3 regions of the Arthrobacter sp. StoSoilB5 genome follow, and region 2 is predicted to be linked to each of the others. Evidence: riboswitches for the same ligand, from Rfam matches in the RefSeq annotation. Region 2 holds a riboswitch; each other region holds the start of a gene.
What was found. A riboswitch is a leader RNA that binds a small molecule or an ion and turns the genes downstream of it on or off. The one in region 2 is predicted to bind thiamine pyrophosphate.
Positions count from the first base shown of each region.

Region 1: linked by a shared signal. The riboswitch ahead of LDN75_RS17085 (FAD-dependent oxidoreductase) and the one ahead of LDN75_RS15085 (bifunctional hydroxymethylpyrimidine kinase/phosphomethylpyrimidine kinase) in region 2 are both predicted to bind thiamine pyrophosphate.
Region 3: linked by a shared signal. The riboswitch ahead of LDN75_RS21505 (ECF transporter S component) and the one ahead of LDN75_RS15085 (bifunctional hydroxymethylpyrimidine kinase/phosphomethylpyrimidine kinase) in region 2 are both predicted to bind thiamine pyrophosphate.

Region 1 is NZ_AP024646.1:3,788,151-3,795,142, forward strand. Features, by position in the region: gene LDN75_RS17075 (thiazole synthase) at 1-37, opposite strand, end outside; gene thiS (sulfur carrier protein ThiS) at 42-278, opposite strand; gene LDN75_RS17085 (FAD-dependent oxidoreductase) at 275-1,561, opposite strand; TPP riboswitch at 1,554-1,671, opposite strand; gene thiE (thiamine phosphate synthase) at 1,699-2,382, shown strand; gene LDN75_RS17095 (ferritin-like fold-containing protein) at 2,425-3,093, opposite strand; gene LDN75_RS17100 (RNB domain-containing ribonuclease) at 3,135-4,619, shown strand; gene LDN75_RS17105 (DEAD/DEAH box helicase) at 4,906-6,612, shown strand; gene LDN75_RS17110 (site-specific DNA-methyltransferase) at 6,621-6,992, shown strand, end outside.
Region 2 is NZ_AP024646.1:3,343,680-3,350,671, reverse strand. Features, by position in the region: gene LDN75_RS15090 (Rne/Rng family ribonuclease) at 1-2,925, shown strand, start outside; TPP riboswitch at 3,069-3,167, shown strand; gene LDN75_RS15085 (bifunctional hydroxymethylpyrimidine kinase/phosphomethylpyrimidine kinase) at 3,159-4,715, shown strand; gene rplU (50S ribosomal protein L21) at 5,093-5,401, shown strand; gene rpmA (50S ribosomal protein L27) at 5,461-5,724, shown strand; gene obgE (GTPase ObgE) at 5,858-6,992, shown strand, end outside.
Region 3 is NZ_AP024646.1:4,736,851-4,743,842, forward strand. Features, by position in the region: gene LDN75_RS21485 (glutamate--cysteine ligase) at 1-927, opposite strand, end outside; gene LDN75_RS21490 (UDP-N-acetylglucosamine 1-carboxyvinyltransferase) at 967-2,490, opposite strand; gene LDN75_RS21495 (energy-coupling factor transporter transmembrane component T) at 2,607-3,401, opposite strand; gene LDN75_RS21500 (ABC transporter ATP-binding protein) at 3,398-4,996, opposite strand; gene LDN75_RS21505 (ECF transporter S component) at 4,996-5,616, opposite strand; TPP riboswitch at 5,697-5,833, opposite strand; gene LDN75_RS21510 (NUDIX domain-containing protein) at 6,037-6,714, shown strand; gene LDN75_RS21515 (DUF4235 domain-containing protein) at 6,751-6,992, shown strand, end outside.

The DNA.
Region 1 (6,992 bases), 440 kb from region 2:
AGCCGTCTGTGCGAATGTCAGTTTTTGCTGCTGTCATGTCTTCAGCCTCCCTGGACTGCTGTTACGAGTTCGAGTTCGTCTCCATCGGCGAGCGCCGTCGCGGCCCATTGGCTGCGCGGCACAACCTCCGAATTACGTGCGACGGCGACACCCAGCTTGCCGCCGTCGGCTGCCTGTCCGCGGTGGTCCAGGGTGCGGCCTGTAATGGCGCTGACGAGCGTGCTGACGGATGCATCGTCCGCCACGGCGTGATCGGAGCCGTTGAGTTTGATATTCATACTGTTTCCTTGGTGGGAGATTGTGCAGCTGAGGGGGTTGGAGTCCGTTGGCCTGCGTTCGCCGCAAAGCGGTCGGGCCGGAAGATTGACCAGCGTGGATCGGAGGAACCGGTTATCAGCCCGCCCACGATCTTTGCGGCGATGGGCGTCAATAGAACGCCATGGCGGAAGAAGCCGGTTGCGATCACCAAACCCTCGATGTTGCCGCTGGGTCCAGCGACGCGTCCAAGGAGCGGTGCGTTGTCCGGAGTGCCGGGCCGTGCGCGGGCTGTGGCTTCCAACAGTTCCAGCTCCGCCACGGCAGGAACCAACACTTGGGCATCACGCAGGAGTTGATAGACGCCTCCGGCGGACACTGCGTTGGTGGACGCGGATAGTCCGTCCTCGCGCTGGGTAGCTCCAATCACCACCGTTCCGTCGGCCCGGGGGACGATGTACACCGGCACTCCGCGCACCATGCCCCGGATGGTGGATGTGAGGAGCGGCTGGAGGTGTTCGGGAACGCGCAGCCTGAGGATGTCGCCATAGACCGGCCGCACGGGCAGGCTGAGACCCTCGGGGAGATTGCCTAGCCTTGCCGCATCCAGCCCGCAGGCGACCACGGTCTCTGACGCCAAAACGACGCGCCCGTCGCCGGATCCGGCGCCCGGATCGAGCTCGACTCCGCAGACGCGGTCCCCGTCCCACAGCAAACGGGACGCTGGGAACGGCAGCGCGAAACCGTCCTCCGCTCCGGAAACCCACGTTGCGTCACTTCGACTGTGGCCTGCCAGCCCTTCCATGAGGCATCGTGCAAGCATCCGTGGGTCCACTTGATGGTCCGCCGGGATGTCGAAGGCGCTGGAAATCTGTGGGCTGAGCAGGGGCTCACGCTCGCGCGCTTGCCGCAAGGACAAAGGCTCTACCTGAAGCCCTGCGGCCTGCTGGACTGTGCGGAGGTCTGCCAGCGCGCGGCGGTCGGCAGCATCGGCGCCAACGGCGATTGTCGACGTCGTGCGGTATCCGGTGGCTGATTCGTCGCCGGGCAGGCTCCGGACAAAAGCCGGCCACAAATGAGAGGACTCCAGCATGAGTTCCAGAAGGTCTTCCTCCTGGTAGTGAAGTTCACTCACAGGAGCGAGCATCCCGGCAGCGGCGAACGTCGCGCCCGCTGCCGGTGCGGGATCAATAAGGACCACCGAGCGGCCGTGTCGGCGGGCTTCGTGGGCGATGCCAAGGCCAATGATGCCGCCACCGATGACCGCAACATCCGCCTGCAGAGGGTTTTGGCCGGATTCTGCCATGCGTTTCCTTCCCTACGCCGGTATTAGCCGGATCAGGTCAAGCGGTCGGCGCTGAAGCCCTCTCAGCCGGACGGTCATATGACGCTGTCACGGCTCCCGCAGTACGTGCCCAGTTTAGAGGAACTACTCTGGTTTCCATGACCCAGCATGATGTCCACACCACTGCCCGTCTCTATTTGTGCACCGATGCCCGCAAGCGGCAGGGCGATTTTGAAGACTTCGTCGACGCCGCGTTTGAGGGCGGCGTCGACATCATCCAGCTTCGCGACAAGACGCTCGAGGCCGCCGAGGAGCTGGAGGTCCTGGAGGTCCTGCACAACGTTGCCCGCCGGCACGGAAGGCTGTGGGCCGTCAACGACCGTGCCGATGTTGCCAGTATTTCCGGGGCTCCTGTGTTCCATATCGGCCAAAAAGACATCCCATTACGCGCAGCACGGCACCTCCTCCACGACCAGACCGTCATCGGCCTGTCCACCCACACACCGGACCAGGTTGACGCGGCCATAGAGGCCTCCCCGGGCCGCAGTGGGCTGGATTATTTCTGCGTTGGTCCAGTATGGGCGACACCCACGAAGCCAGGCCGCGAAGCAGTCGGGCTGGATCTGGTCACATATGCCGCGGAAGCCGTAAAGCGCGCAGACGAGGAGACTGTGGGTGGCGTGCTCCTCCCCTGGTTCGCTATCGGCGGCATCGACCTCACCAACGTTGAACAGGTGGTTGCCGCGGGAGCGAGCCGGATCGTCGTCGTGCGGGCCATCACCGAGGCGCAGGACCCGACGGCGGCGGCCAAGACGCTGCTGGAAGCGCTCGACGCCGCTTAGGTATCGGCGCCCGGTTTGCCGCGGCGCGAAAGCGAAATATGCCTAAGCCGTGAGCCCGAGCCCGGACATCCGCCGTCCGTGCCGTTCGGCAAGCTCGGCCGTGAGCGCCTTGACTGCCGCCCGCGAATCCCCTTCGCCCTTGAGCATTGGGCCCAAGTGAGGATGTTCCAGGCCGACACGTTGGGCTTGGGTCAGCGCTTCTCCGACGAGGCGCCGGCCCCACAAAGCGAGTCGCGACGCGAGGCGCGGGTCATCAGCCAGCGCCCGGCGCAGGAGGACGCGGAGTACTTCCGTGGCTTGGTCGGCGGAGGCAACCTTCTGGACAAAGAGTTGCGTCCCGGCGTCAAGGAACGAAGCCACCGTCCGGTAGAAGTCCGACGACACTGTGTCGATCACATAGGCCTTCATGACTGATTCAAACCAGTCCGCTGGCTTTGTTCGCTCGTGGAAGTGGTCAAAGGAGCGCTGGAACGGAAGCATGGCATCCTCGGCATCGAGTCCCATCTCCGATAACCGCGTGCTGATCAAGGCAAAGTTTCCGTATGCGCCAACTGCGATCTTTGCCAGCACTGCCCTGTCATGCAGGGTGGGAGCGTACCGGGAGTCGAAAGACAGCCGGCCAAACGCCGAGAGCTCGCCATAGGCCATGGCTCCCAGCAGCTCGGAGGCGAGGCGCTGGACGCGAGCATTGTCGTCCGGGGAAGTGCTCATGGTCCAAGACTATCCAGCGATTTCGGGCTAACCTGATTTTCGTGTCACATCATCGGATTTCGCCCAACGTCGACGACTCGTCGGACCAGCTCGCCGAGGCATTTGCTGCCCTCCGGACCGAGCTGGAGCTCCCTGGTGAATACCCGGCCGAGGCCGTAGCGGAAGCCCGGAAGGCGGTAGAAAACCATACACTGCCGGAACGTGACCTCCGGGACATTCCGTTCGTGACCATTGATCCAGCCACGTCCACTGACCTGGACCAGGCGGTGTTCATTGAACGTGCCGGTGACGGTTACAGAGTCCTCTATGCAATCGCCGACGTGCCATCCTTTGTTGCTCCGGGCGGGGCGTTGGATGCAGAAACCCGGCACCGGGGGCAAACGTTCTACGCTCCTGACGGGAGGATCCCGCTGCATCCGGAAGTTATCAGCGAGAACGCCGGCAGCCTGTTGGCTGATCAGGATTGCAGCGCCTTCGTATGGGACTTCGAGCTGGACCACAATGCCGAAGTATCCGCCATGTCCGTGTCCCGCGGAACTGTCCGTAGCCGCGCCAAGCTGAGTTACAGAGGTGCCCAGGAGCAGATCGATGCCGGCACAGCCCCACCGGTCCTTGGGCTCCTCAAGGAGGTTGGCCTGAAGCGGGTGGAACTGGAACGCCTGCGCGGTGGCGCAAACCTGAACATGCCCGAGCAGGAGATTGTGCAGGCAACCGGTGGCGGAGGCTACAGGATTGTCGCCGCACCCTCCTTACCTGTGGAGGATTGGAACGCGCAGATATCCCTCATGACCGGTATGGCAGCGGCCCAACTGATGCTCGACGGAAAAGTGGGCATTCTGCGCACCATGCCCGCGCCCGATGAACGCTCGCTGCTCCACTTCAAACGCCAGACCAAGGCTCTTGGGAAACCGTGGGACGGCGAGATTACCTACGGCGAGTACCTCCGGACCCTGGACGCTTCGGATCCCAAACAGCTAGCCATCCTCCACTCGGCAGGCACGCTCTTCCGCGGTGCTGGATACACGCCTTTCGATGGCGAACTTCCCCCCAATGTCATCCAGTCAGCCATCGGCGCACCTTATGCGCACACCACTGCCCCTTTGCGTCGCCTCATCGACCGCTTTGTCCTGGTGATCTGCGAGGCTCTCAGCAACGGCCACCCAATACCGGCGTGGGCGCGGGAAGCACTGCCATCCCTGCCTGAGATCATGGCGTCCTCCGACCAACTGGCAGGGCGGCTTGAGCGCCTGGCTATGGACACCGTGGAAGCAGCACTCGTGGCGAACCACATCGGCGAGGAGTTTGACGCGGTGGTCATCTCCGGTTCCAAGCCGTCCAATGGAGCGGCAAATGGCAACGGAAAGGGAAATGGAAACGGAAACGGGCCGTTTGGCATCATCCAGATCGCGGAACCCGCGGTGACCGCCCGATGTGACGGCGAATTGGAATCAGGCACCAAGGTCCGGGTGCAGCTCCTGAAGGCAGATATTGCCAGCCGCGAGATCCGCTTTACCCTGCTCCCCTGAGGCCCGGGGGACGCAAACGGGCACCGATCCGGGCTTTAGGGCTCCCAGAGGATAGACTGACCCTGTAGTAATGGATGCCCGGTCGTTGATTCAGTTAATTTTTGAAATCAACAAGCCCGCCCCTACGCGATCTTGAGATGTGCCCGCTGGTCACCAGTGCCAGTACTTAGATAGCCCGCGATCGGCTTCCACTGGATTAGCTTGCGCGCCCGTTCGTGCTCCGGTACGGCTCCGCCACCCCGTTGAGCATGCAGCGCCAATGCCCAAATGAATAAGGAAACTCCCTGTGAGTGAATTGCACACCCATGAAGTCCTGACGGACGCCACCGGAACCGAATCCATCGAACCCGAGGAAACGATCATCTCCGATGAGACGCCCCACGAGATCGAAGAAAAATCGTTCGCTGACTACAACGTCCGCCCCGACATCGTCGAGTCCCTCGCTGACGCCGGAATTACGCACCCCTTCCCCATCCAGGCCATGACGCTGCCGGTAGCCCTCAGCGGCCACGACATCATCGGCCAGGCCAAGACCGGTACCGGCAAGACCCTCGGTTTCGGCATCCCGGCATTGCAGCGCGTGGAAGGCCGGGATGACCCTGGCTACGCAAAGCTGGCCGTCCCCGGTGCGCCGCAGGCCCTGGTCATCGTGCCCACCCGCGAGCTTGCGGTACAGGTGGCCAACGATCTTCAGACGGCATCCCGCAAGCGCAACGCCCGCATCGCCACCATCTACGGTGGCCGCGCCTATGAGCCGCAGATTGACGCCCTCCAGAAGGGCGTCGAGGTAGTGGTCGGCACCCCCGGGCGTTTGATCGACCTTTACAAGCAGAAGCACCTCAGCCTGAAGAACGTCAAAATGGTGATCCTGGACGAGGCCGACGAAATGCTGGACCTGGGCTTCCTGCCGGACGTCGAAACACTCATTGCAGGTACGCCGGCTGTTCGCCAGACTTTGCTCTTCTCCGCCACAATGCCCGGACCGGTCATCGCGATGGCCCGCCGCTACATGACGCAGCCTACCCACATCCGGGCAGCCGATCCGAACGATGAAGGCCTCACCAAGCGCGACATCCGCCAGCTCATCTACCGTGCCCACAGCATGGACAAGACCGAGGTTGTGGCCCGCATCCTGCAGGCCCGCGGACGTGGCCGCACCATTATCTTCACCAAGACCAAGCGCACCGCGGCCAAGGTAGCTGAGGAGCTCGTTGACCGCGGATTCGCTGCGGCAGCCATCCACGGCGACCTCGGCCAGGGTGCACGCGAGCAGGCCCTTCGCGCCTTCCGCAACAACAAGGTGGACGTCCTGGTTGCCACGGACGTTGCCGCCCGTGGCATCGATGTGGATGACGTCACGCACGTCATCAACTACCAGTGCGTGGAGGACGAAAAGATCTATCTGCACCGCGTGGGCCGTACGGGCCGCGCCGGCAACAAGGGAACAGCGGTGACCTTCGTTGACTGGGACGACATGCCTCGCTGGGGCTTGATCAACAAGGCATTGGGGCTCAGCGTTCCGGAGCCGGTTGAAACCTACTCCTCTTCGCCCCACCTCTACAGTGACCTCGACATTCCCGAGGGCACCAAGGGCCGCCTCCCGCGCAACAAGCGCACGCTTGCCGGAGTCGACGCCGAGGTCCTTGAGGACTTGGGCGAAACGGGCAAAAAGAACTCCCGTTCCGCCGGTTCAGCCCGTGACGGTGGACGCGATGGCGGCCGTGGCAGGGACGGCCGCGGCCGTGTCAACGCTGGCAAGTCCAACGAAGCCAACTCTGAATCCAACGGTGATGGCGGCCGCAACCGTACGCGCCGCCGTCGTACATCCGAAGCCGAGGCGGCCCCCGCTGCCGGTTCCTCCGAAACCCGCACCGCCACGGGCGAGAACGCCGAGAAGCCGGCCCGCACGCGGCGTACCCGCACGCGCCGCCGTAACGGCGAAGTGGTTTCCGGTGGGACCGCTGGCGCCCAGTCCGGCAACTCCGAGGCCTAAAATCCTCAATGACTGAAACTGTTTGGGCGCCGGACGGCGGCAATCTGGTGGTGCACGCGGACAACGCGGAATTCCTCCCGACGCTGCCGGACGGTGCCTTCACACTCATTTACGTGGATCCGCCGTTCAACACAGGACGGGTCCAACGCCGCCAGGAAACGCGCATGGTCCGCAACGCGGACGGCGACGGCGACCGCGTCGGGTTCAAGGGACGCTCCTACGACACCATCAAGGGCGCCCTGCACAGCTATGATGACGCCTTCAGCGACTACTGGTCCTTCCTGGAACCCAAGCTCGTAGAGGCCTGGCGGCTCCTTGCCGACGACGGCACGCTGTACCTGCACCTGGATTACCGCGAGGTGCACTACGCCAAGGTGATG
Region 2 (6,992 bases):
CCTGCCCCCGAAAAGCCGGTCCGTCGTCGTCGGACCACCAAGCCCAAGGTCGTTGAGGCAACGGGCCCCGCAGAGGCGCCTGCCTCCGAAGCGGCTCCCGCTGAAGAAAACACGACGCCGGATGCTGCGTCCCAGCCTGCGCTGGCTACCCAGGGCGACGTCCCTGTGGAGGGCGACGCTCCTGTTGAGGAAGAGGCCGAAGCTGCTGAGGAGTCCGCTCCAGGTTCAACATCGTTGTTCCTGGAGCCAGTCTCCATTACGTCCATGATCTTCCAGGCCCCTGATCTCAGCACCGTGGCACGCCCCGCCGTCGAGGACAAGGACGAAGAAGCCGAAGAAACGGCCGAGGCCGCACCGGAAGGCGAGCTTGAAGACGCCGGTAGCCGCCGCCGTCGTCGGAGCCGTGGGCGCCGTGGCCGTCGCGGAACCGAACGCGAAGAAAATGAAGCCGAAGACGGCGGCGAGTCCGAGGACGACGAAGCTCCCGCGACGGAGGCCCTCGAAGAAGGTGTTACGTCGCGGCGGCGTCGTCGTCGCCGCCGTGGCGACCAGGATCTCGAACTGACCGGCGGTTCTGACGATGACCCGCCCAACACGGTGACCCGCGTCCGCGCGCCCCGCCCGATCACTGAGACCGCCCCGTCAAATCGTGTTACCAGCGTCAAGGGTTCCACCAGGCTTGAGGCCAAGAAGCAGCGTCGCCGCGAGTCCCGGGAGACTGGACGCCGGCGGCAGGTCATTACAGAGGCTGAGTTCCTGGCACGCCGCGAGTCCGTTGACCGCCAAATGATCGTTCGCCAGCGCGACGACAGAATCCAGATCGCTGTTTTGGAAGACGGTGTGCTTGCTGAGCACTTCGTTTCCAAGACCCAGCAGGATTCACTGATCGGCAACGTCTACTTGGGCAAGGTTCAGAACGTGCTGCCGTCCATGGAAGCTGCCTTCGTGGATATCGGCCGCGGGCGCAACGCTGTGCTCTACGCCGGCGAAGTGAACTGGGACGCCGTCAACCTTGAGGGACAGCCGCGCCGGATCGAGAACGCCCTCAAGTCCGGCGATTCCGTTCTGGTGCAGGTCACCAAGGACCCCGTTGGCCACAAGGGCGCCCGCCTTACGAGCCAGATTTCGCTCCCCGGCCGCTACCTTGTGTATGTTCCGGGCGGTTCCATGACCGGCATCTCGCGCAAACTGCCCGACGTCGAACGCAACCGCCTCAAGCGCATCCTCAAGGACCGCTTGCCTGAGAACGCCGGCGTGATTGTGCGCACGGCCGCTGAAGGTGCCTCCGAGGAAGAACTGACGCACGACATCAACCGTTTGCGCGCCCAGTGGGAAGGCATTGAAGGCCAGGCGTCCTCCACCAAGGTGCTGGCCCCCGAACTGCTTTATGGAGAACCTGACCTCACCATCAAGGTGGTCCGGGATGTCTTCAACGAGGACTTCTCCAAGCTGATCGTCTCCGGCGACGACGCGTGGGACACCATTGAGGCTTACGTCACGTATGTTGCTCCCGATTTGGTGGGCCGCCTTGAGAAGTGGACCAAGGACCAGGACATTTTTGCTGCCTGGCGGATCGACGAACAGATCCACAAGGCCCTGGAGCGCAAGGTCTTCCTGCCGTCCGGCGGTTCCCTTGTCATCGACCGCACCGAGGCGATGACCGTGGTGGACGTCAACACGGGTAAGTTCACCGGCAGCGGTGGAAACCTGGAAGAAACCGTCACCAAGAACAACCTTGAAGCAGCCGAGGAAGTAGTTCGCCAGCTGCGGCTGCGCGACATCGGCGGCATCATCGTCATCGACTTCATCGACATGGTCCTCGAATCGAACCGTGACCTGGTGCTTCGCCGATTGGTTGAATGCCTGGGCCGTGACCGCACCAAGCACCAAGTGGCTGAAGTCACGTCGCTTGGCCTGGTGCAGATGACGCGCAAGCGCATGGGCACAGGCCTGCTTGAAGTGTTCGGTGAGCAGTGCGAGCACTGCGCCGGACGCGGTGTCGTCACGCATGATGAGCCCGTGGAGCACCGACGCGCCAACGTAGTTGCCGCCGAGCACCACCGTCCACACACAGAACCCCAGCAGCCTGCTGCCCGGACTGAACGCAAGCGTCGCCGTGGGAAAGGTGGGGGACCGGCAATTGCCGAGGAACCAGTCTCCGCTCACAGCACCGCTGCCACCCCAGTAATTACGGCGACTGCCAAGGAGTCCGTTGACCCCGTTCGCCAGGCGAAGGCCGAGGCGACCAGGGCAGCACTTGCCACCATCGCCGCAGCGGCGCATGCCGCCCACTTGCACGACGACGAAGTTCACCGCGCGGAGGAACAAGCCCGCGCTGCGGGCCAGCACGGCCACACTGCCGAATCCGTGCCTGATGCTGCAACCGGCGATGCCGGGGGCCAGGCCGCAGGAGATGCCGCCAGCCATGAAGCAACGGTTCGGGAAGCGCGGTCCACGCCTGTTTTGCGCTTCGGCGGCGAAGAAGTGGCGCTTCCATTTGTGGAACACCACGAGGAACCATCTGCGGGCAAGCCGGCCATGAGCCTGGACCTGCTTGCGGAAGCATTCTCGCACCTCGGTGCTGCACCGGCTGCGGAGGAAGTGGTCACGGATACGGGGTCCGAGCCTGCCACGGCTTCCGAAGCTTCCCCTGCGACTGCCTCTGCGGCCAGCGCTGCGGCCACAGGCGATCAGCCCGATCGTTCTACGCGTTCGCGTGGCGGTCGAGGCCGAAGGAACCGCAGCGCGAGCAGGGCACAGGGAGCCGCAAACGAAACCAGCGTGGAACACCACGAGGTAACTGCCGCGGCCGCAGGTGGAACGGCCCATGAGGCCAAGGCGCCGGCAGCGGAAGAGCCTGCCAAAAAGAAGGCAGCTGACGAGCCCATCATCCTCGGCGTGGGAGTTCCAGCTTCCGAGTTGTAAGCACGTCAGCGCTGACCACGTAGTGAAAGAGTCCCGCAGCATCCGATTTCGTCGGATACTGCGGGACTCTTTGTCGCTGGCGGTCACATCCATTCACCGAAGCTGCCCGGTTCCCGGACGGCTGGACTTCCCGGCTACGCTAGGAAACTGACACGGGGTGCCGGGCGCTGGGCCGGGCTGAGATCCAGACCCGTTGAACCTGTCCGGTTAGCACCGGCGAAGGGATGTCCATCATGACTTCATTGCCGAGTTCTCCTGTCTACCCCCTTTACCCCGCTGGTAGCGTTGGCGGCCCCGTGCCTGACCGGCAACATCCGCGCGTGCTTAGCATTGCCGGCTCGGATCCGTCCGGAGGCGCCGGAATCCAGGCAGACCTGAAGAGCATTGCTGCACACGGTGGTTATGGAATGGCTGCCATCACGGCGCTGACTGCGCAGAACACCCTTGGTGTCAGTGCAGTCCATGTTCCGCCCGTGGAATTCCTGCGCCAGCAACTGGACGCCATCAGCAGCGACATTGAGATCGATGCCGTCAAGATCGGGATGTTGGGTGACGCGTCTGTCATCCACGAAGTCCGCAGCTGGCTCGAGGACGTGCGTCCCGCCGTCGTGGTCCTTGACCCGGTGATGGTGGCCACCAGTGGCGACCGTCTTCTGCGCGAGACCGCCGAAAGCGCGCTGCGCAGCCTCCTGCCCTTGGCGGATCTCGTCACCCCCAACCTTCCCGAACTGGCCATGTTGTTGGGCGAGCCTGAAGCCCTGGACTGGGCCACTGCGCTTGACCAAGGCAAGCGTCTGGCTGCCGACTGTGGAACCACCGTGTTGGTGAAGGGCGGCCATTTGGCGGGAACGGAATGTCCTGATGCCCTGGTCAATACGAGCGGCTTGCTGCGTCAGGACGTCATCGAAGTGGCTGGTCCCCGCGTGGATACCAGGAACAGCCACGGAACGGGCTGTTCACTCTCCTCGGCATTGGCCACGGTGCAGGCCCGCAGAGGTGACTGGGAAGCGTCCCTCCGGGAGGTTAAGCCGTGGCTGCTGCAGGCCCTCTCTGCGGCCGACGGGCTCGAGGTGGGCAGGGGCAGTGGGCCCATCCATCACTTCCACCATTTGGAGCCAACGCTGGATCCCGCTGGCCAGTCCGGCGAATTTGCCGCGCGGCTGTGGGCGGAAGCCACACCGGAATTGGACGGAATTTACGGCTTGGCCTTCATCCAGGGCCTGCAGTCCGGGGGGCTCCCGGAGCCCGAGTTCAACTACTACCTCGCCCAGGATGCCATCTACCTCAACGGCTATTCCCGCGTTTTGGCCCGCGCCGGTGCACTGGCCCCCACGGAGGAAGAGCAGCTTTTCTGGGCCAAGGCATCGCAGACCTGCCTTGAGGTCGAGTCCGAGCTTCATCGGAACTGGCTGAGCACGCGCCCCGCTACGACGCAGACCGGACCCGTGACCAAGTCGTACGTGGACCACCTCCTGGCCACCTCCGCTTCGGGCAGTTACGCCGTGTTGCTGGCGGCAATCCTGCCCTGCTACTGGCTGTACGCGGAGGTAGGCCGGCAACTTCACGCAGCGTACGTGGATGCAGGCGCACCCGGCGACCACCCGTACGCCGACTGGTTGAAGACGTACGCCGACGAGGAGTTTGCTGCCGCAACCCGGAAAGCGATCGACCTTACGGACGCAGCTGCCCTCAGAGCCTCTGCGCAAGAACGCGAGGCCATGGTTGAGGCCTTCGCACACTCTTGCCGCTACGAGACGGCCTTCTTTGATGCACCCCGGCTCTACGCCTGAGTCGGATTTCCGTGGTTTTTGCGTGGCCAATCCACGAAAACTCCCGCGCGTCGCCGGCCAAATCGCAGTATTTCCGCCCAAACCCTGTAGGCTGTATGGGCACGGTGCCGGGAGAGTCCGTTACAACTGGTGATGCAAGTCACCCGATAGCCTCCGGACCCGGCCTCATTTGCAGCTGAAGGTCAAACTAGCGTAATCTTGATCTTCGGTGCTTACGCCAACACTTGGGTTATGCCCCTTGGAATTGTTCATGGGATGACTCGCGGGCTTCGATCTGAAGTCCACGGCGTTGAGGCACAGCGCGAACCAAGCCTGATTCCGGTTCAAGGTTCCGCACGCAAATTTAGTAAGAAACGTCGAGAGAAGTGAGTACCCAAGTGGTGTACGCGATTGTCCGCGCAGGCGGCCGCCAAGAAAAAGTTTCCGTTGGAGACTACGTAACGCTGAACCGCGTCCCCGGTGGAGCCGGCAGCACGCTTGAGCTGCCCGCCTTGCTCCTGGTTGACGGCGACAAGGTCACGTCCGCTGCCGCGGACCTGGCCAAGGTCAAGGTCACGGCTGAGATCCTTGAGGACCTTCGCGGTCCCAAGATCGTCATCCAGAAGTTCAAGAACAAGACCGGCTACAAGAAGCGCCAGGGTCACCGTCAGGAACTGACCAAGATCAAGATCACGAGCATCAAGTAACTTTCGTTACTCTGTTCAGATTTTCAGTTTCCCCAGAAATTTAGAGGCAGGCATTTCACATGGCACACAAAAAAGGCGCGAGCTCCACTCGCAACGGTCGTGACTCCAACGCACAGCGCCTCGGCGTCAAGCGTTTCGGTGGCCAGGCAGTTTCCGCAGGCGAGATCATCGTTCGCCAGCGTGGAACCCACTTCCACCCCGGTGCAGGCGTCGGCCGCGGTGGCGACGACACCCTGTTCGCACTCGAGGCCGGTGCGGTTGAGTTTGGTACTCGCCGCGGACGTCGCGTAGTGAACATCGTTGCTGCTGCAGCTGCAGAGTAACAACAAGTTCTGAACCGGTGGAGCGGGCCAAACGGCCCGCTCCACCGTTCTTTTAACCGCATTACAATCGATTAGGGCGCCCATGGCGCTCTGGTTTATGCAACAGCGCTGGCAACAGCAAGAGGAGATTCACGTGGCGAGCTTTGTAGACCGGGTAGTCCTGCACGTATCCGGCGGAACCGGCGGCCACGGCTGTGTCTCTGTCAAGCGGGAAAAGTTCAAGCCTCTCGGTGGACCCGACGGCGGCAATGGTGGCAACGGCGGAGACGTTATCCTCCGGGTGTCGGCGCAGACCACCACCTTGCTTGACTACCACCACGCCCCGCACCGCCACGCCACCAACGGTGGCCCGGGCATGGGCGATTGGCGAGGCGGTAAGAACGGCGAAACCTTGATCCTCCCCGTGCCGGACGGCACCGTGGTGAAGACGAAGGATGGCGAGGTCCTCGCCGACCTCGTGGGCGAAGGTGCGGAGTATGTTGCCGCCGCAGGAGGCCAGGGAGGCCTGGGCAACGCCTCACTTTCCTCCCAGAAGCGGCGTGCGCCCGGTTTCGCGCTTCTGGGCATTGAAGGCGAATCCAGCGACATCGTCCTGGAGCTGAAGTCCATCGCAGATATCGCGTTGGTGGGATTCCCCTCCGCTGGAAAATCCAGCCTCATTGCGGCCATGTCCGCTGCCCGGCCCAAGATTGCCGACTACCCCTTTACCACGCTCATTCCCAACCTTGGCGTGGTCCAGGCCGGCGAGATCCGTTTCACCATCGCCGATGTGCCCGGCCTGATCGAAGGCGCCAGCGAGGGCAAGGGCCTTGGCCACAACTTCCTTCGCCACGTTGAGCGCTGCGCGGCCCTGGTTCACGTCCTGGACTGCGGAACCCTGGAATCGGACCGTGATCCACTCTCCGATCTCGCCATCATTGAGGCGGAACTGGACAAGTACGCCGTGGACATGAGCTACGCCGGCGTAGACGGCGAAGTAGTGCCGTTGAACGAGCGTCCCAAGCTTGTTGTCCTGAACAAAGTGGATCTTCCGGATGGCAAGGACATGGCAGAGTTCGTTCGTCCGGAACTCGAATCACGCGGCTACCGTGTGTTCGAAGTTTCGGCAACAAGCCATGAGGGCCTGCGCCAGCTTGGCTTCGCGATGGCGGAAATCGTCAAGGCTGCACGGGATGCCGTAGAGATTGCCCCTCCCAAGGTTGCCCCGCCCATCCTTCGTCCGCGCGCCGTCAACGAGAGCGGATTCCGGATCCGCCGCGAGGAAAAGA
Region 3 (6,992 bases), 1.4 Mb from region 2:
CAGATAATCCACCAAGGCCCAAACCACATCAGCTGCCGGTTGGGGACGGAAGTCGCCAAAGTCCAGGAGGTCTCCGCGCAATCCAGAGTTGCTCGCTTGCCAACTCGCCATCCGGAGCAGGGCTGTCGGCACCGAGGCGGGCTCAACGCCGTCGAGCATTTCCAGGGAAGCGGTCTCCACTAAAGCCCTCACCAACACCGCAACCAGGGCTGCGTCCTCCGAACGGAGGCACACATCAGCCACCCTGACTTCCACGGTGGGATGGTTGCGGGAGATGCGGGCGTCAAAGTAAATCATGCCCTCGTCAAGGAGCACCCCGGTCTCCAGGAGGCGCTGGACCATCCGCCGGTAGGCAGTCAACGAGCCAAACACAGCGGAAGGGCCGGATGTTGGCCAACGGTTCCACGCCTGGATCCTGTAGCTCTCGAAACCCGTGGGCACCCCGCGCCAGTACGGTGAATTGGCGCTGATGGCCGTCAACACAGCGAGTTTGTCGCGGATATGATCCAGGACGACCACGCCCTCTTCAGGCGACTCCACGGCGGTGTGCACATGGAAGCCGCAGGTCAGTTGCTCGTGGGCCGTCAAACCGAAGCGTTCAAGCATCACGGCGAAGCGGGGATCAGGAGTCGTATGGGTGTTCTTAGCCAGGGGCGAGGTGGCAATCGCGGCCACCCGGGCGTCGTGCTTCCTGGCAGCGTCATTGGCCATCGCACGTCCACGCCGGATCTGCTGCAGGAGCTCGCTGTAGCTATGGCAAGGACGGGTCTGGGTTTCGATCTGTTCCAGCTTCAGTTCCTGGCTCAGGCCCGTCCCGGTTTCAGGGGGTGATTCCGTGCCAGCCAGCAGCGCATCCGCGAGGGCCAGGGGCTCGCCCGTCACAGGATCGACGATGAGTAGCTCTTCCTCAACCCCGAAAGTCCGCATGGGACCATTCTGCTTCATTCGGCCGGAGAAACCGCATGCTTAGTCCTGGAAGTACTCCACCTTGGCGCCGATGGTGTTCAAGCGCTCAGCTAGATCCTCATAGCCACGTTCAATCACGTAGATATTCCGAAGCTCCGATGTTCCACGGGCCGCCAACATAGCCAGGAGCAGGCACGCTGCCGGACGCAGGGCCGGCGGGCAGCCAATCTCCGCGGCGCGCCATTTGGTGGGTCCGTTGACGTAGATCCGGTGCGGGTCCAGGAGTTGCACTTGGGCGCCCAGCTTGTTGAGCTCCGTCAGGTAAATGGCACGGTTCTCGTAGACCCAGTCGTGGATCATGGTCTGGCCCTCGGCGTTGCCGGCGATCACGGCGAAGAAGGGCAGGTTGTCGATATTGAGCCCCGGGAACGGCATGGGGTGGATCTTGTCCTGCGGTGCGTGGAGCTCGGAGGGCTTGGTGGTGACGTCCACCAAACGCGTCCGACCGTTGCGCGCCATGTATTCACCTGAGATTTCGAGCTTTTGGCCCATCTGTTCCAGGGTGGCGAGTTCAATTTCCATGAACTCGATGGGAACCCTGCGGATGGTGACCTCGGAGTTCGTCACGATGCCCGCGGTGATCAGGCTCATGGCCTCTATGGGATCCTCGGATGGGAAGTACTCAATGTCAACGTCTATGGCTGACCGGCCGGTGATCTTCAATGTGGTAGTCCCGACGCCCTCGATGGTGACACCCAAACCCTGCAAGTAGAAGCAGAGATCCTGGACCATGTAGTTGGGGCTCGCGTTGCGGATCACAGTGCTGCCCTCGCGGTGCGCGGCGGCCATGATCGCGTTCTCGGTGACGGTGTCGCCGCGTTCGGACAGGACGAAGGAACGGTCGAGCCCATCGGCGGGGGGCGCCACCACGGAGTAGAAGCCCGACTTTGCCCCAACCGTGAGCCCGAACTGGCGCAACGCCTGCATGTGGGGCTCAACAGTTCGCGTGCCCAGGTCGCATCCACCGGCGTAGGGCAACAGGTATTCGGCAGTCTCGTCCAGGAGCGGGCCGAGCAGCATAATGACGCTTCGTGTGCGGCGGGCCGCCTCCACGTCCATCGATTCAAGGTCCAGGACCTCGGGCCGGCGGATACGGAGGTCGCTGCCGTTGAGCCAGGTGCATTCGACGCCGATGGACGTCAGCACTTCAACGATCCGGTTGACTTCTTCAATACGTGCCAAGCGACGCAGCGTGGTGGTGCCCCGGTTGATCAGGCTGGCACACAACAGGGCCACACCGGCGTTCTTGCTGCTGTTGACATCCACTTCGCCGGAGAGCGTGTGACCGCCCTCCACCCGGAGGTGCGTCATCTGCGGTTTGCCGACCTTGACGATGGAGCGGCCGAAGATGGCCTCCAGCCGTTCGATCATTCGGAGGCTGAGATTCTGCTTGCCCTGCTCCATTCGGGCGATAGCGCTCTGGCTGGTTCCCAGCTCAGAAGCCAACTGCCCCTGCGTCCAGCCCTTTTCGCTTCGCGCGTTGCGGAGCAGGAGGCCAACATGTTCGGCGGTAGGTTGCGTCATACACAAGAAATATCACAAGTGAGTTAGAAGTGATGCGCAAAATGCCGATTCAGCGAGAAACCTCACACCATACCCGCATCGTGCGATATCTGGCTCGAGAAGACCCAGCTCAAGCCCTAACGCCAGACGAAACTCCAGGTGCCCGCGCCAATCGCGGTCAGTACCGCAGCGGCAGCGATGACGAGGCCGCCAAGGAGCACCCACACATCCAGGAGCGAGTACGTCGATTCCCGGGCCCACGTTCGTTGTCCGCCACCGAAACCACGCGCTTCCATGGTGACGGCCAGCCGGGAGGCCCGCCGAACTGCCTGAACCAGCAGCCCGAAACTCTGGCCAAGCGTTGCCTTCAGCCGTTGCAGCGGGCTGCCCTGCGAACCCACACCGCGGGCCCGCCTGGCCATGCCGATTGTCTGCCATTCCTCCGCCATCAAACCCACCAAGCGCATGGCAGCCAGTGACCCGAGGACAAAGCGGTGTGGCAGCTTTGCCTTCTGTGCCAGCGCATCAGCCAAATCGGTGGGATCCGTGCAGGTCATCAGCAGGATCGCCGGCAGTGCGATTGCCAAGCCGCGCAGCATGAAACCCAGCCCCAGCTCAAGGGAACCCTCGCTGATGGACCAGAGTCCGACGTCGAGCAGTACAGACCCGCTGTCAGCCGCCACGATTGCGGTACTCCAACCGCCAATCGCCGCCGCGATGATGAGAGGCCATGCCCGTTGCCACAGGAGCCGCAGCGTGAGCCCAGCCAAGGGGAACAGAGCCAGCTCGGCGACGAGTGCCGTGGAAGCGGATACCCAGTCGATCGACAACGCCAGAACCAGCGAAATAAGAAATACGGAGACGAACTTAATCAAGGGGTTGGCGCGGGTGAGGAGGGCATGGTTGCCGCGGAGGTTCAGGGCGTCCCTCATGCTGCACCGGCTTCCTGGCGGGCTTCCTCGCCGTGCGGGTCCGGGAGCACTTGCGTCACCGGATGCAGCCGCAGCTCCGTACCGCCAAGGACCGCGCTGAATTCCTCATCGTGAGTCACAGAGACAACGGCAGTTCCGGCGTCAAGGAGTTCCGACAGGAACGATGCCAGTTCGGCCCAGGTATTGGCGTCCTGGCCGAACGTTGGCTCGTCCAGGACCAGCACTTTCGGGTGGGCTGCAAGCACCGTGGCCACGGACAGCCGGCGTTTCTCGCCGCCGGACAACGTGTAGGGGTTCGCGTCCACCAAATGCGTAAGCCGCAAACGCTCCAGCAATTCATCCACGCGTTCTTCACCATGTCCCAGATGTTTTGGCCCGAACATCAGCTCATCCAGGACATTGCCCGTGACGAACTGGTGCTCCGGTTCCTGGAACACAGTGCCAATGCGCGAAATCAGCTGATCCGCCTTCCACTTGAAGGGATCGATTCCAGCTCCCTCGGAAAGTTCGACGGCGGCACTCACCTTGCCGTCCACGGGCGCCAAAAGGCCGGCCAACGTGAGCGCAAAGGTGGACTTGCCGGCACCGTTGGGCCCGGTGATGGTGAGCGCCTGGCCGGACCTCACTTGAGCAGTGATGCCCGACTGCACGGGAACGGGCCGGATGGTTCTGAAGCCGCGACGGCCGGGCTTCTCGCGGGAAACAGCCAGGTCCTGTGCCACGAGGAGGAGCTGCGCGGTGGATTCATGGCCGTCCAATTCCTGAGCTGTGGTCCTGCGGGCGCGAGTGGCTGGAACGTATCCCGGCACCCACACTCCCGCTGCCATCAACATGGTGCGGGCTTCGGAGAGAACCTGATCCGGTGGGCCATCCAGAAGTACGCCGCCTCCCGCCGAGCCGGGCTGGAGGACTACGATCCTGTCCACCAGGTCCTTCCAAACGGACACACGGTGTTCCACAACAACCAACGTGGCGCCGGTCTTGTCCAGGCAGCGCTGCACGGCGTCCCGAACCTCAAGGACTCCAGCAGGATCCAGGTTGGCCGTAGGTTCGTCCAGCAGGATCAGCCCGGGCCGCATCGCCAGGATGCCAGCCAACGCAAGGCGCTGCTTCTGCCCCCCGGAGAGCGCTGCCGTGGGATGGTCCAGGGGCAGGCCGCCGCCAGCAGCGGTGCGCAACCCGACGTCGTCGAGCGCTTCATGGACGCGCGCCCATATCTCCCCGCGCGGGACGGCCAGGTTCTCGGCGCCGAACGCGACGTCGTCGCCCACCCGGGAGAGCACCACTTGGGTTTCCGGATCCTGCTGCATCAGACCGGCGCGGCCACGTTGTTCACGGGGAACAACGCCGTCGATCAACAGCGAGCCGGACTCGTCTGAATCGTCTTCCTCGTCACCCAACACGCCGGCAAGGGCATGCAGCAACGTCGACTTGCCTGCGCCTGAAGGACCCAGCAGCAGCACACGCTCGCCGGGCTCGATCCGGAGATCGAGGTCCTGGATGGCGGGCGCGGAACGGCCCGCATGCCGCCATCCCCACCCTTGGGCGGTAATGGCGGCAGGGCGGACCTGGTTGCTGCTTTCTTTCGCAGGCATTAGTTGAAGACTGGCTCCGAAGCAGCCTTGCGCGACGCGAAGGAGCTTAGGACGCCGGTCTTGGCCAGCCCGCGCGTGGCAACCCAGGACAGTGCGCCGGCGATGATCGCACCGGACAGCGTAGTGAAGGCGATGTAGGCCAACTTGTCGATTGCTTCGTAGGCGATGTTCCAGCCCCAGGGCAGGAAGGAATCGTTGAGACCGCAGAAGAGTCCGGAGCCCGCGCCTGCAAGGAGTGCCGTGGACAGGTTGAACTTCTTGTACCGGAACGCGGCGAAGACGAGTTCCGCTCCGAGCCCCTGCAGGACACCGGAGATGAGGACGGTGGTGCCGTACTGGGAACCCATGATGAGTTCACCGGTGGCGGCGACGGCTTCGCAGAACAGGGCTGCGCCCGGTTTGCGGATGATGAGCATGCCCAGGACAGCCGGGATCATCCAACCACCGGCGATCAAACCGGTGAGCGGCGGATACGTGGCGTTCATGGGGATGGATACGATTGCGGCGCCCTGGGACCAGGCCCAGAAGATCACGCCGCCGGCGATGGCAATCAATGCTGCCACCACGATGTCTACAACACGCCAGCTATAACTGGTCTTCTTCACGCTTGCCGTGGTCATTTTTTCTGCCTCCTGAGGTTACAGGAGGGGAAAGTGCTCCCCGGAACCTCCCGGCCGGCTTTCGCCGTCCGGATCCGGACACTCTGAGAAGCTCGACTCCCTTGCGCCGGTACTAACCGGATCAGGTTCGAGGGTCTGCGGCTGTCCGCACTCTCAGCGCCCTCGCGTCTCCTGCATCTCTGCAAGGTCCGACGGCGGCGCTCCCCTGTCGTTATTAATCTGCCCTTATGGGCGTGGTTCAGTTTACACCTGTGGGTGTTCGGGGGCTCCTTGGGCTGGTCATAAAGCGGTTGGCTCCCCGACTCCTGCGTTGCGGGGCCCGTTCTGCGCCCCATTCGCCCGCCTTGGCACGCACGCCAGGCCCCACAACCAGACCTGAGAGAATGATCGAGCAGAATCGACGCGGCAAAGGGGCATTTCATGACCGACCTTCCCATTACGGACAAGCAAGTTCCCCAACCCCGCCTGGCTGCGAGCGTTATCCTGCTCCGCGATGCCCCGGGCGGGCTTGAGGCCTTCGTCCAGCACAGGGTAGCCACCATGGATTTCGCTGCCGGAATGGTGGTCTTTCCGGGAGGTCGCGTTGATGCCGCAGACCAGGATGGCTGGGATTATCCGGCTGAATTGCTCCAACGGCATGCCGCAGACTGGCACCTGAGCTCCATCGCCGTCAATCCCGAACAGGCCCCGGCAAAGTCAGGCATGGTTCTCACCGCTGCTTTGCGCGAGGTTTGGGAGGAGGCCGGACTTGGCCTTGAGCCGTCGGACTTACGCCCTTGGGCCAACTGGGTCACGCCCACGGACATGCCCAAGCGCTTCGATACGTACTTCTATGTGGCCAAGCCTGCTCCGGACGCACAGCCCCAGCATCAGACCACTGAAGCGTGGCAATCACTCTGGATGCCCGTGGACGGGATTCTGACAGCCGAGGCCGCCGGTAACTTGCAACTGATGCCACCCACGTATTACCTGCTCAAGGAAATTGCCGGTCTCGGAACCGTGGATGCTGTCTGGTCAGCCGACCACGCCGTTGTTCCTGTCCTGGCCCCACGAGGTTCCATGGCAGCTTTCCTCAAGGAACGGGAAACCCGCCGCTAGTCCCAAGCCGCCAGGATCTGAGGCTAGGCTGGGGGCATGAACCTCTTTTTCAAGCTGCTGGGTGCCGGAGTAAGCCTGGGGGCCGGATTCGTCGGCACCAAATTGGTCAACAAGGGTTGGGAAAAGGCCACCGGCAACAAGCCGCCCAAGGGCAACGATGACATGGAAACGAGCCTCCGCTCAGCCTTGTCCTTCGCTCTGATTTCGGCCTTCGTCAGTACGCTCATCCAGGTTTTCGCGAGCCGTGGCACCCAGCGTGCAATCGCCCGGTTCGCCAA